Regions from separate parts of the Selenihalanaerobacter shriftii genome, predicted to be linked through region 1. Evidence: riboswitches for the same ligand, from Rfam matches in the RefSeq annotation. Region 1 holds a riboswitch; each other region holds the start of a gene.
What was found. A riboswitch is a leader RNA that binds a small molecule or an ion and turns the genes downstream of it on or off. The one in region 1 is predicted to bind lysine.

Region 1 (4,952 bases):
TATAATATTTTGATGATTTTTATTTTAAGGTTAATTTCATACTAAACTAGATAATGGAGGAAACTAAATATGAAAATTAAAATTAAACGCCTAGATGATTCAATATCTCTACCAGAATATAAGCATCCAGGAGAAGATGTTGGTTTAGATCTTTGTTCTAGAGAAGAAGGAGTTTTAGAACCTGGTGAATATAGAATGTTTAAGACAGGAATAGCGATTGAATTACCACGTGGTTATGCGGGATTTGTTAATCCTAGAAGTGGTTTAGCTGTTAATTATGGGGTTACAGTTTTAAATGCTGATGGTGTAATTGATCCTGGTTATCGTGGTGAAATTGGAGTTCCTTTAATTAATCATGGTAAAGAGTCTTTTAGAGTCAATAAAGGAGCAAGAATTGCTCAATTAATTATTCAAAAATATGAAGAAGTTAGATGGGAAGAAGTAGATGAATTATCTAATACAGTTAGAGGTGAAGGCGGCTTTGGGCATACAGGAATTTTAGATTAACCTTGGATCTTTTAATACCTTCTGAAATCTTTGCATAGAATATTATAAGAATAGGTTATCAGGAGGTATTAAAATGAAATTAAGTGAATTACAAGGAAAAGAGATTATAAATATGTATGATGGATGTAGATTAGGGATAATAGGTGAAAGTGAATTGATTTTGGATTCTAATAGTGGAGATGTCGAATCAATTATTATTCCAAATCAAGGTGGTTTATTAAGTGTCTTCAGTGAAGAAAAGTACTTGATAATTCCTTGGCAAGCAGTGAAAAAGGTTGGAACAGAAGTAATTATTGTAGATTTAGAGAATGATTTACAACCACAGCGTGCTTCTATGTAAATGTGGTTTTAGAATATCCTCCTTAGCTTTTGGATATGTTAATTTTAAAGATATCAAAGGAGGTTAAATATTTTATGGCATCTGTAATAGGTGTTTTTAATCAAAGAGATCAAGCAGAGAGAGCAGTCAATGAAATTAGGAAATCTGGCTATGAAGAACAGGAGATATCTTTAGTAGCTAAACAGGCTCAAAATGCTACTGGGGAACTGCATAAGGATGAAGAAGAGTATGGAGAAGGTGGCTACTATGGAGATGATTACGGTGAATCAGTCTATGATAGAGAAGGAAATTATGCGGCTCAAAAGGATGTTGGCGGCACAGAAATGAATTTTCAAGAACAAAATTTAACTGATGGAACTGCGGCTGGTGGGACTTTTGGGGGTGTTGCTGGTTTATTGGCTGGAGCCGGGGCCTTGGCTATCCCTGGAATTGGCGCTATTGTTGCTGCTGGTCCAATTGCTGCTGGTTTAAGTGGAGCAGTGGCTGGTGGACTAGCTGGAGCCTTAGTTGATTATGGGATTCCAGAAGAAGTTAGTCAAGATTATGAAGATCATATTCGTAGAGGTAATATGTTGGCTGTATTTGAAGGAGCTGAGAATGAAGAAGATACAGCTGAAATAGCGGCTATTATGCAGCGAAATGGTGCTGTAGATGTTGAATTATATTAAATAAATAATTTAAAAGGAGAGAAATAATTTCTCTCCTTTTTCTATTTAGACTTGACATTTAATATAATTTGTTAGAAAATAAAAGAGAATTAAAAATTATATTAAAATCTGAATAAGATTGAGGTTGAGGAGCAGTGATTATTAGTATTTAAAGAGTTAAGGCCAATTTTTCTTTAAAGAAAGGGGTCATTGCCGAAATTTAGATTCAATTTGGTACATTGAATTTAGGTTGGGCTTAAAGTTAATAACTTTAAGACTGTCATCAGCTAAACTGGTGGAGGACTATCTTAATCGTTATAAACCTGTATATTTATAATGATTGGTGTTCTTGCCAATCATTTTTTGATTATTATAAGTTATAATTATTAATCATAAGTAGGTGGTTATTAAATATTAATTACCTAAATTAGAAAGGAGCTGTAAAAAAGATATGAAAAGAGTATTAGTAAATGGTGCTAGAGGAAAGATGGGAGAAGAAGTAGTAAAGTTAATAGATAGAAAAGAAGACTTAGAGTTAGCAGGAGCAGTTGATTTAGTAGATGTAGATGAGGATATTGGTGAGTTATTGAGTTTATCAGGGGAGGTAGAGATTGAAACTGATTTAAAGTTAGCTATTGCAGACAAATCTCCGGATGTTATTGTAGATTTTACAACTCCTCAGGTAGTAATGGAGAATATCAAAACTGGTTTAGAAGCTGGGGTTGATATGGTAGTAGGAACGACTGGGATTACTGAAGTAGACATTGAAAATCTAGAAGTATTAGCTATGGAGACAGAAACTAATATTATTATTGCTCCTAATTTTGCTATAGGTGCTATTTTGATGATGGAGTTTTCTAAGATGGCTGCTAAATATTTAGACCAGGCAGAAATTATTGAATTACATCATGATCAAAAGTTAGATGCACCTTCTGGGACTGCAATTAAAACAGCGGAATTGATTAATCAGGTTAGAAAGAACAAAAAGGTTGAAAAAGATGTGATAGAAAAGATTCCAGGTGCTCGTGGTGGAGAGCAAGAAGGATTAAATATACATAGTGTTCGTTTACCAGGTTTAGTTGCTCATCAAGAAGTGATTTTTGGAGGAGTAGGGCAGACATTAAAGATTAGACATGATTCGATTGATCGTCGTTCATTTATGCCAGGGGTTAAATTAGCTATTGACAAGCTAAAGAATATAGATGGAGTAGTTTATGGATTAGATAATTTAATGAAATTTTAAAGTTGACAAGCACTACTTTGGAAGGTTAACCATATAATATTAATGATTAGAAAAGTTGCGAGGAAGGAGGATTAAATGAAAACGGGATTAAAAGGAACTAAAATAGCAGTTTTAGGCGGGGACAGACGTGAACAAAGAATGCTTAAACTCTTAGTAGCTACAGGAGCTCATATTAAAACTTTAGGAATGCCTGCAGATGAAGACTTAGATATTATAGTAAAAGATGAGTTATCAGAAGTTACTAATAATGTTGATGTAGTTATTGCTCCTATGGTCAGTGCTGATGAAACAGGATATCTTAAGGCTACTTTTATTGATAAAGAGATCAAATTAACAGAAGAATTCTTTGCTAATTTAGAATTTGGAACTTTATTTTTTATTGGAATAGCTAGAGGTAAGTTAGTAGATTATTGTGAGAAACATAATATAAAACTGGTTGAAATGGCCAAATTAGATGAAATAGCTATTCTTAATGCCATTCCTACTGCTGAAGGTGCAATTCAGGTTGCAATGGAAGAATCAAACATTACACTACATAGTAATAAATCCATGGTTTTAGGTTTAGGTAGGGTTGGCTTAACTCAAGCTAGGATGTTAGCTGGATTAGGAAGTAAGACTTATGGGGTAGCTAGAAATCCAGCTGATAGAGCTAGAGCAAAAGAAATGGGAATTATCCCTGTTGATTTTTCTGAGTTAAAAGTAACCATTACGGATATGGATTTTATTTTTAATACTGTTCCGAAAATGGTCTTAACTAGAGATATCTTAACTAGAGTAAAGCAGGAAGCTATAATTATCGACCTAGCATCTAGTCCTGGTGGCACAGATTTTGACGCTGCAGAGGAATTAGGTATTAAATCAATACTGAGTTTAGGTTTACCAGGAAAAGTAGCCCCTAAGACTGCTGGTCAAATTTTAGGAGATGTTATTCCACGTTTAATTATAGAAGAATTATAGATATTGACCTTCCAAAGGAGGTGTGCATATTTGAAATTAAAGGGTAAAAGAATAGGTTTTGCAGTTACTGGTTCATTCTGTACTTTAGCTAAAATCATCCCTCAATTAAAAAGAATAGTAGAGGCGGGGGGAATAGTTTATCCTATCATTTCTGAAGTTGTTCAAGAGACAGATACTAAGTTTGGTACAACAGATAAATGGATAAATAAAATAGAGGATATTACAGGAAATGAGTTAAGAACTAACATTATAGAAGCGGAACCTATTGGTCCAGGCAAGCTTTTAGATATATTAATAGTAGCACCTTGTACTGGAAATACTGTAGCTAAACTTGCTAATGCAATCACAGATACTACAGTTTTAATGGCTATTAAAGCGCATTTAAGAAATGATAGGCCGGTAGTTATAGCAATAGCAACTAATGATGGATTAGGGAATAATGCCCAGAATATAGGTAAGTTATTAAATACTAAAAATATATACTTTGTTCCTTTTGGGCAAGATAATCCTCAAGAGAAAGTTAATTCATTAATTGCTAGAATTGATTTAATTCCTGAAGTTATAGAGTATGCTTTAGATGAGAAGCAAATTCAGCCTGTAATTATAGAATATAATGGTATATAATAATTATATGGTGATAATTAATGAGTTTAATATAAAAGAATAGTTACTTACTAATTATGTTATTAATTATGGATTAAATATAAATTTATACACTAAAATGTATAGGAGGTATTAATAATTATGGGAAAATATAATGTAGCGATAGTCGGTGCTGCGGGAGCAGTAGGAAGAGAAATGTTAAGTATAGTTCAAGAAAGAGGACTTCCATATAATGAATTAAGATTATTAGAAAAAGAAGATGGAACATTTACTACTGAGGATGGAGTAGAATATGAGGCGATAGAAGCTACTCCTGAAGTATTTGAGGATATTGATATTGCTTTATTTAGTGCTGGTAGTGCAGCTAGTAAAAAACTTGCACCAGAAGCAGCTAAGAGGGGAACAGTGGTAGTTGATAATAGTAGTGCATTTAGAATGGATCCAGAAATACCATTAGTAGTTCCAGAAGTGAATCCAGAAGATATTAATAATCATAAAGGTATTATTGCTAATCCTAATTGTTCTACTATTCAAATGGTAGGTGCTTTGAAACCAATTTACGATCAGGTAGGGATTAAAAGAATTGTAGTGTCGACTTATCAAGCGGTTTCAGGATCTGGTAAAGCTGCTATGGATGAATTATTAGAACAGTCTA
Region 2 (4,952 bases), on a different contig from region 1:
CAAAAAAATAAAGACTACTCAAGATTCTGTTTTAATCTCAAGTAGTCTTTATTCTATCTATTTTAAAAATGTTATTTTGTTTTTACTACACCTTCGTCTAGTTCAGCTATATCTTCACTTAAACTAGTAACATCTTTACCTAAGAAATTAACAGTTAAAAATAAAGCAACTAAACCTATTGGGATAGTAATCATAGCTGAAATACCCAATCCTGCTGGAATAAAGCCAACTAAAATAGCTATAAGAGCAGCAGTAACAGCATAAGGAATCTGAGTTTTAACATGATCGATATGATCTGCTGCTGATGAAGTTGAAGACATAATAGTTGTGTCTGAAATTGGTGAGCAATGATCTCCAAAAACGCATCCAGTTAATACAGCACCAATAGTTGGAGTTAATGGTGCTCCTAATTTAACAGCCATAGGAATTGCCAGTGGCATAATAATAGCATTAGCTCCCCAAGATGTTCCTGTAGCAAAAGCAACAATACAAGGTAAAACAAACATCATAGTCGGTACTAAGAAAGGTGGTAGAACTCCTTTTGTAATACTTACAATATAGTTAGCAGTTCCTAACTCTTCAATGACTCCACCTAAAGACCAAGCTAATACTAAGATAGCTGAAGCTATGGCTAAAGATTTAATTCCATTTATCCAGGCCTCCATTATCTCTTCAACAGATAAAACTCCTTTGAGTAATGAAAGCAATCCAGCGACAAATGTACCACCAAAGGATGCCCATAATAATACTACACTAGAATCAGCATCTCCAAATGCTTGTCTAATAGTTGCTCCTTCAGCTCCTCCTCCATTATACCAAAGACCAACAATAGTAATTACTATTACAGAAATTATAGGGATAAATGCATCATACCAAGTCAAGCGCTTACCTTCAGGCACCTTCATATCAGTTAACTCTTCTGAAGCCATAGGTGTAGCTCCATCTCTTAATAACTTACCTTCTGTTCTAGCACGTACTTCTGCATCATACATTGGACCATAATCTTTCCCTAAATATGCAATGAATAGTACTAAAACCAAAGCAAAGATACTATAGAATCGATAAGGGACTGTTTGTAAGAAAGTTGTATAAATATTTTGATCCATACCTAGCTTAGTAAAGGCGTCTTGAATTAACCCCATTTCATAACCAATCCAAGTTGAAATAAATGCCATACTAGTCACCGGTGCTGCCGTACAGTCTACAATATAAGCTAATTTTTCTCGAGAAACTTTAAGTTTATCAGTAATTGACCTCATAGTATTACCAACGATTAAAGTATTAGCATAATCATCAAAAAAGATTAATAATCCCATAAACCAAGTAGCAATCTGTGCTTTTCGAGCTGTTTTAGCCTTCTTAGCTAAAAAATCGGCCACCGATTGAGTAGCCCCAGATCTACTAATGATTCCTACCATACCAGCTAAAGTTAACAAGAATAAAAGTATAGCTACATTCCAAGAATCAGTTAACGAATTAACCATATAAGTATCAACTGTTCTCATAAAACCTGTTAATGGATTGAAATTTGCTAAAATAGTTGCTCCAATAAAAACCCCTGCAAATAGTGAAACTAAGACTTCTCTACTCCACCAAGCTAGAATAATTGCTAATAAAGGCGGAAGTAAAGATATCATTCCGAATTCTTCCATTAATTATTGCCTCCTCATTTATTATATATTTAAAAATAAAAAATCCTCATCCCAATTTATGAGATAGCGCACTCCCGAAGACATTTGTCTTCAAAAGCAGTCCAATACCTATTAGATATTAACCCAGTATTAGAAATTAAGATTTCTCTAATACTTCGGCAATAGTCCTTTTCATTTTAGATCATAGCTAATCTTAATAGCTCACTAAAATTACTTGTGACTCACTGCACCTCTACCTCATCATATCAGATGAGGCTTGCATTAATTATGCAATTTTCAAAAATAGTATAACATATGTCAGTTAGTTATGCAAGGATGAAAAAGAGTAAATTTAGTTATTTTTCGTGTAATTACTCTTTTTTATAACGTTCTTTGTAAAGATTTTTATTATATGCAGCTTCTCTATTAGAACAATCTTCCCTAGAACATAACTGACAGTTCTTGAAACTTGTTTCAGTTGGAAACCAAATTCCTGAAGTAGTCTTCACTGGCTGCATTAGAAAACTACTGGTAAGTTTAACCCCTATTTTCTCAGTAGGATCTTCTAAAAGTTCAAATAATTTTTCCTGTTCACTTATTGGCCATTCAGGTAAGGATCCTGGATTCATTTTTGAAATTGATCCTGGATTATTAAATTCTGAGATATGTTTTTTAAGAGCATCTCTAGCAGCATCTAATGCCATATCTTTAATTACATCTATCCAATAGCTTTCCAGCATATCATTATATTGACCTGACCATTCTTCTATTTCCTCACCACTAGTTGCAATAAATGGAAATACCCTTTGAACAGATTCAAAATTTACACTAAGAATTCTACTATTAAACTCAATCCCATCAATAATTACAGAATCTTCTTTATGTTCATTAATATAAGTAATTTTATAAAGTGCTTTTGGTTTAGCTACTTCCATAGCCTCATTAGCAAGCTCTTTAATTCTGTTGGCATTTTCACTTTGTAGTTCAGTCTTCAATTTTTTTAATAATTTTTTAAAATTAATTCTAAAATCAATATCATCTAATAATACTTCTTTCATAATAGCATCTCCTTTGTTTAAAATTTAATTTTGTTTTGGAATCTCAAAAGCACAAGGTCCAACTTGACACTTTCCACAAACATCAAAAAGACTATCTGCTTCTCCAAGTTCATTTTTAAAATTTCGATCATTCTTTAAAAGTAATGAATAACATAAGTGTCTATCTAATCCTTCTTTAGTTAACGCTCCTGTTGGACATTCTCCGATACAAACACCACAAGTACCATTCTGATAATAAAGACATGGCGTCTCTGTAAATTTATCTGAAGGACTAACGTACTTGTCTATCACAAGACTACCATATCTTCCTGCGCTACCTTGTTCAGTAATTAACATCTTATTAAGACCAAAATCTCCTAAACCACATATTTTTGCTGCACTTCTGTGGGACCATAAACTAATTAATCTTTTTTCGTCAAAATTATGAGTGGATTCTTCCCAACCAACTTTAATCTCTTCTTCACTTAATCTTTCTTGTAAAGCATTACATATCTGATTAATTAATTCATTAGTTTCTTTATATGCAATTGCCCATTCCTTTGTACATTTATTTTTGTGCTGATTGTCTTTTACTATTTTTTTAGAAAAAGGTATAAAAAAAGCAATAACACTTTTAGCATTAGAGAGTATATCTTCGGGTAATTTATATTCTGGAGCGACTATCTTTTTAAGTTTTTTAAAATCACTATCAGTAGCATCAGCATATCCCACTAATGCCTGACGATATTTAGTTTTAGTTTTGGCATTGGAGACTCTGTCTTTTATAGTATTAGTAATTATTTCCTTGATCATTTTAATTGTCCTCCTTTATAATATCTTATTTCCTAAAAAACATTGAGTTTTTATTACTTATATATGTTATTATTTTGCTTTTATTTAACCAATTAATTTTTAAATTATCTATTTACTAAATAACTTCCAAGGAGTGCCTTTATAGTTTCTACTTCAGAAGGTTTGTTTGCTTTAATAACAAAGTGTCCTCCTTTTATTAGAATATTAAAGTCATTAATTCCTTTTTTTTCTAAATGATTTTCTACTTGATGAATATCATTATTTTCAGCTAAAGGTACTTTTTCGCCTACCAAATCTTTATTAACATAAATATTGAATCTATCATATGGTAAATTTTGATCACTTATTGGTTCTTTATCAAACCACATATAACTTACCTCCTAATAAATAAAATTTCTTTTCAGTTTAAGTATATCCTTTAAAAACAAAATTATAACAAAATTCTTGATTAAATTTATAACTAAAAAATCGAGAGATAGTTAAGTGATTATATTAATTAATTACAATACTGAATTAACAATCTCCTCTGTAAAGTATAAAATTAATAAAATATATTGATAATAAATTATATATTAAATCAATCCTGGAGGAAAAAACATGTTACATCTTATAACAGAAGAAGATATAGAACAGGCTGTTGATTATTTAGCTAATACATTACCAAAAGAAACACTTGAATATGCTTATGATCATATTGAAGGTAGTCAACCAAATCATATTCTTTTTCACTTTGGTATAAAGGATAGGGTAAAATGTGCTTTAAAAGAAGGAGATTTCGACTGGAATGATGATATACACGATGATCTTTGGGAAAGACTTACCCATAAAGCTGCACAGCAAATATTTAAAAAATAAATTAACTAATAATAGAATAAAGTCATTCACAATTTGAGGTTTTTCGTCATAAGATATGATAAATAGAAGAAGGAGGTATAACGATGTTACAAAGTAATCATTCTTATGTTGAAACACATCCACTTGAGCCAGTTGGACCGGCGGAAGATCTCTTTATTGTTGGAGTATCAGTATTTGAAATTACTGATTTTGAACCACCACTCCAAAGAGCAACAGTTGTAGGAATAAACCTACCTGATCCAGGAACATTTGGACCTTATAATTCTTATATAGCTACCCTTGAAATCCCTAATGATCCAGCTGAAGAATTGACTGATGTTCCTTTAGAACCAACACCAAACGAAGATGTGTGGGCAGGTACTACTTTCCTGGATTTTGGAGGAACCTTACCACCAATTGATGTTTCTGTACGCCCTCAACAAGAAGATGGCACAAGAATTGGCCCTGTAATTTTACAGGGTACTGTTTTTGGTGAAGAAGTTGATGGAGATAACGGGAATAATGAAGACAATAATAATTCACCATTTAGAAGCAGATATAGGAGAAAATAAAATTAATTAGGGAGAGCTAAATTACAATAACTCTCCCTATGATTATAATAGTTAATATTTATGTT
Region 3 (4,952 bases), on a different contig from region 1:
GTAGTGGTTCAGAAAGATTATATGTCTGTAATGGAGCAAAGCTGAAGTGTAGTTTAGGGACAGGACCGAGTACTCTAAGTGTTGCAGATAAATATCAAGTTTATATTCAAAGTAAGCCTATGGCTACTATTAAAGATACTAGCATGAGTAAATTCGGTAGTAAATGTAAGAGATCTAGTGACCCAACACCGCCTTGTACTCCTAAGCCAACTGGTTCTTGGCAAGGTGGTAAAAATGACGTTACTATTCATGATATACCTACATTACTTGAAACATCTACAATAAAATGTGGTTATGGAGGTTCTATTAAGATTACTAATCCAGGACAGAGTTTAGTAAGGGAGTAAAAGAGATTAAAATAAAAAGTCCCTAATGCTATCATACGCATTAGGGATTTAAAGCATTGTTTATTTAATTTCTACCGCCTTTAACCATAGGATCGCCTTCATAGCCAAGAGCTTCGAAGTCAATTCTATCTCCGCCTAAGTGGCAAGAACCACAGTTTAGAGCTTTTTCTTTTGGTACTACTTCGTGACTAATACCGATGAATGTCTTAGTAGTTTCAAATGTATATTCACCGCTATACTTTAATCCACCAGCTTCTGCACCAGCTTTAAGGGCTTTATCCCAATCAAAATGTCCCCAGAAGCCTTTGAACAGATGTGGTGTAATTAATTGATTATACTTAGCATCTGCAGGTTGCTTACTAGTAAACTCTTTGAATGGGTAAATTTTAGACTTTTTATCTTCAATACTACCTACTGGTTTAGCAAGAATAGTTGGACCATCTGGATTGATCTTATCCCCAACTAAGTAATTTTCACTCATTCCGTTATACCATAAATATGTAGGTTTAACATTCTTCCTTTTCACGAAATTACCTTTTAACTTAGAATCTGCATCTTTACTACCTGCTGCTGACCAATCCCATTCCATTTTAGTCTTAGACTTTTTAGAGAATTCTGGGATGTGACAAGTCTGACAGGCAACAGTTTGAGCATGTTCATTAAGAGTAGCATTAGCTTTCTTAGAAATATTACTGCTATTATGAGGCTTGTCTGTATGACATTGAGCACAAGTTACTGTACCTTCACTGCCTAATACATGAATACTTCTACCAGGGATTTTATGATCCTTAGTAACGTGACAAGACTGACAACTCATATCAGCTCCATCAGTACCCATATGAACATCATATTCTCTATTAGTATGGATTAGTTCTTTTTCAATGTCTCCTTCTTTAACGTTATTACCGCCACCAGCATAAGCATGACAAGATAAGCAGTTTTCACGTGTAGGTTGTCCAACACTTTGAGCTGCTTTAACTAAATCTACACTCTTATCTGGTCTACCCCAATCTTTCTTAGCTTTCTTATACTTTGATAAGTCAGCGTGGCAGACAAGACAGTCTATATTAGTTTGGTCTTCAAAACTGAATTCTTCAGTTCCATAACCATAACCGGCGTGACATTGGGCACATCTTTGTTCATTTGCTGGAGTAGAGATACAGAAACCATTAATGTCATCTTTCTTTCCTAAACTCTTATTTTTATTTCCTTTAATAGTGGAAGTTTTTCCTTCCCATTGATAGTGGATTGAATGTTGAACATCTTCAGCTTCTTCTGAATGACAAGAAATACATTTTTTAGTTACATCTTTTCCGCTATCAAATGGACCTTTAATAAACATTGAATGATCCATAGCCATTACGGTGCTTGAAACTACAAATAATGTTAAAATAAATACAATACCTAATGTTAATTTCTTACCCATTATTTTCTCCCCTTTTTATATAGTATTCTACTTGAAATTAATTAAATTATTTTAAGTATGATTATTCACCTCCCTTTTAAAAAATAAAATGATATTTATCAATTATGCCATTTATTAGATATATTCGACAATAAGAAAATATATCCTGCAATACTAAATAATAATTTGAACAAAATGTGAACACTAGGAAGAGTGTATGACCGGGGGTAGGAGGGGATGGTTATATTAAATTTTAAGTTGGATAGAATGTATATTATATATTATCTAATAAAATCAGGAATTTTAAATAAATTTTTAAATATCATTGTGATACTTTCTTAAATATGTTTTAATTATAATAGAGTATTTAATATAGATAATTTATTATAAAAAGGGATGTGACAAGAAGTGTTTAATAAAATAACAGATGAACTACTACCTATATTAGCAGGATTATTTGTAGCAACTATATTTGGATTTTCATTTTTATTTACTAAGGAAGGTTTAGAGGTGTTAGCTCCTTTTCATCTATTAGGCTTTAGATTTGCAATAGCGGCCATAATATTAACGGTATTAAAGATATTAGGGATAATTAAAGTCAATTTTAGAGGTAAAAAACTAGGAGTATTATTACTTTTAACTACATTTCAGCCAGTGGCTTACTTTATATTTGAAACTTTAGGAGTGCAGATAACGTCTTCTTCGGAAGCTGGGATGATGATTGCTTTAATTCCTATTTTTGTAACTATATTGGCTGCTGTTTTTCTTAAAGAAATCCCTAGTAAGCAGCAAGTTATTTTTATTACTATTTCAGTGGTAGGGGTATTATTTATAATAGTAATGAAAGGAAATTTAGATGTAAAAGGACAATTAAAAGGATTATTCATTCTGTTAGGTGCTGTTATTTCCGGTGGAATTTTTAATATATTGTCTAGAAAATTATCATTAAAATTTAAACCAGTGGAGATTACTTATATCATGATGGTAATAGGTGCTGTAGTGTTTAATGGAATATCTATCATTCAACATATAGGAGCAGGAATGCTCAAGCAGTATTTTCAACCATTAGAGAATTTAAATGCTTTAATTGCTATTATTTATTTAGGAGTTCTGTCTTCAGTCCTAGCATTCTTCTTATTGAATTTCATGTTATCAAAGATAGAAGCTTCTCGTTCAGCAGTATTTACAAATTTAACAACAGTTATTTCAATAATTGCTGGAGTAGTATTTAGAGATGAACCTTTTTATTGGTTTCATATTATAGGAGGAGGTTTAATCTTATTAGGAGTCTGGGGTACTAATTATTATGGTAATTATGAGCCCAAAAAAGTTGTATCTAGAACTTATAAAACTTAATTTTAAATATTAGTTTTTAGTTAAAGTATTAGGAGAGTATAATAAATAAAAAATTTGTTGACAGTGATTAATAATTATGTTATCCTATTTAAGAGAATATTTACATGAGAATAGTTGAAGATAGAGGCGCAGTGACTAAGAGTACTTCTAAGGAGTTAAGTGTAAACTATGACTTAGAATGAAAGGAGTTATTGCCGAAGCTTTAAAAATTGCACTAATTTTTAGGGTTGGATCTATAATTAATAGTTATAGAACTGTCACTGAATGAGTGAAGTGCTATCTTATATACTGTGAATGAGATTTTAACGGTTATGAGATAATATCATAACCGTTTTTTTAATATCAGCATATAAATATATAAATCATTCATAAAATATTTATAAAAAAGAGAATGGAGGAAGGAGTAGTAAGTATGATATTACATGGTACAATGGAAATTAATGAAAAGGCAAATTTAGAAATTGGTGGTTGTGAAGTAACAAAAATAGCTGAAGAATATGGAACGCCGTTATATATCCTTGATGAAAAGGAAATTAGAGATAATTGTCGGGCGTATCGACAAGCTTTTGAGGAATGGTATCCTAAGTCAGAAACTATTTATGCAAGTAAGGCTTTTATGTCGATGACTATGTGTCGAATTATTGAAGAAGAAGGTTTAGGTTTAGATGTGGTTTCTGGTGGAGAATTGCATACTGCTTTAGAAGCCAATTTTCCAGTAAATAAGATTTATTTCCATGGAAATAATAAAACACCAGAAGAATTAGAAATGGCTTTAGAGGCTGGAATTGGTAGAATTGTAGTAGATAATAATTATGAATTAGATTTATTAAATAGCATAGCAGGTGAAAGAGATGAAGTAGTAGATATTTTAATTCGAGTAACTCCAGGAGTAGAGGCTCATACTCATAGTTATATTCAAACAGGACAGACAGATTCTAAATTCGGAGTTGGAATTCAAAATGGTTTAGCTTTAGAAACAATTAAAAGAGCGGTTAATTTAGATAATTTATCGGTTAAAGGAATACATTGCCATATTGGTTCTCAGATTTTTAATTTAGAATCTTTTGGATTAGCAGTAGATGTGATGCTAGATTTCGTAGAAACTGTTAAAGATGAAGTAGATTTAGTTATGGAAGAATTAAATCTAGGCGGTGGGATTGGTATTAAATATACTGAAGAAGACCTGACTGTAGATATTGAAGAATATGCTAAGATAGTATCTAATGCTATTGAAGAGAAGTGCGAAGAATTAGGGATCCCTCTACCAAAGGTAATTAATGAGCCGGGACGTTCTATTATTGGGACAGCAGGTTCTACAATTTATACTGTAGGTTCTATTAAAGCAATCCCTGATATTAGAAAGTATGTAGCAGTAGATGGGGGAATGCCGGATAATATTCGACCAGCTCTTTATGAAGCTGAATATGAGGCTATTATAGCCAATAAAGCAGATCAAAGCCCAGATGAAGTAGTCTCCATTACTGGTAAATGTTGCGAATCAGGAGACATGTTGATTTGGGATATTGAGTTACCTAAATTAGAAAGTGGAGATATTTTATTGGTCAGTTGTACAGGCGCTTATGGGTATTCAATGGCTAATAACTATAATAGTTTACCTAAACCCGGGGTAGTTTTGGTTAATGATGGTCAGGTTGAAGAGGTTATTAGAAGTGAAACTTATGAAGATTTAGTAGCTAAAGAAGAAATTCCTAAACGATTAAAAAGTAATTAAATTTTACTTTCTAATTAATATATGATTATTTAAGCTAGATTTTACTTAATCAGTAGAATCTAGCTTTTTTAATTTTAACCTTATTATTTTAATGAATTTTAAAATTTGATTT

Region 2: another riboswitch for lysine. It lies ahead of B5D41_RS06375 (Na+/H+ antiporter NhaC family protein); the one in region 1 lies ahead of dapB (4-hydroxy-tetrahydrodipicolinate reductase).
Region 3: another riboswitch for lysine. It lies ahead of lysA (diaminopimelate decarboxylase); the one in region 1 lies ahead of dapB (4-hydroxy-tetrahydrodipicolinate reductase).

What each region holds. Positions count from the first base shown of each region.
Region 1 is NZ_FUWM01000003.1:261,777-266,728, reverse strand. Features, by position in the region: gene dut (dUTP diphosphatase) at 70-507, shown strand; gene B5D41_RS01290 (YlmC/YmxH family sporulation protein) at 581-847, shown strand; gene B5D41_RS01285 (hypothetical protein) at 922-1,515, shown strand; lysine riboswitch at 1,632-1,808, shown strand; gene dapB (4-hydroxy-tetrahydrodipicolinate reductase) at 1,946-2,737, shown strand; gene dpsA (dipicolinate synthase subunit DpsA) at 2,813-3,694, shown strand; gene B5D41_RS01270 (dipicolinate synthase subunit B) at 3,725-4,318, shown strand; gene B5D41_RS01265 (aspartate-semialdehyde dehydrogenase) at 4,439-4,952, shown strand, end outside.
Region 2 is NZ_FUWM01000009.1:100,924-105,875, reverse strand. Features, by position in the region: gene B5D41_RS06375 (Na+/H+ antiporter NhaC family protein) at 72-1,652, opposite strand; lysine riboswitch at 1,709-1,895, opposite strand; gene B5D41_RS06370 (vitamin B12 dependent-methionine synthase activation domain-containing protein) at 2,003-2,689, opposite strand; gene B5D41_RS06365 (hypothetical protein) at 2,714-3,481, opposite strand; gene B5D41_RS06360 (hypothetical protein) at 3,586-3,849, opposite strand; gene B5D41_RS06355 (hypothetical protein) at 4,079-4,336, shown strand; gene B5D41_RS06350 (YoqH family protein) at 4,420-4,887, shown strand.
Region 3 is NZ_FUWM01000010.1:31,314-36,265, forward strand. Features, by position in the region: gene B5D41_RS06650 (DUF4280 domain-containing protein) at 1-347, shown strand, start outside; gene B5D41_RS06655 (tetrathionate reductase family octaheme c-type cytochrome) at 412-1,773, opposite strand; gene B5D41_RS06660 (DMT family transporter) at 2,161-3,108, shown strand; lysine riboswitch at 3,222-3,395, shown strand; gene lysA (diaminopimelate decarboxylase) at 3,521-4,840, shown strand.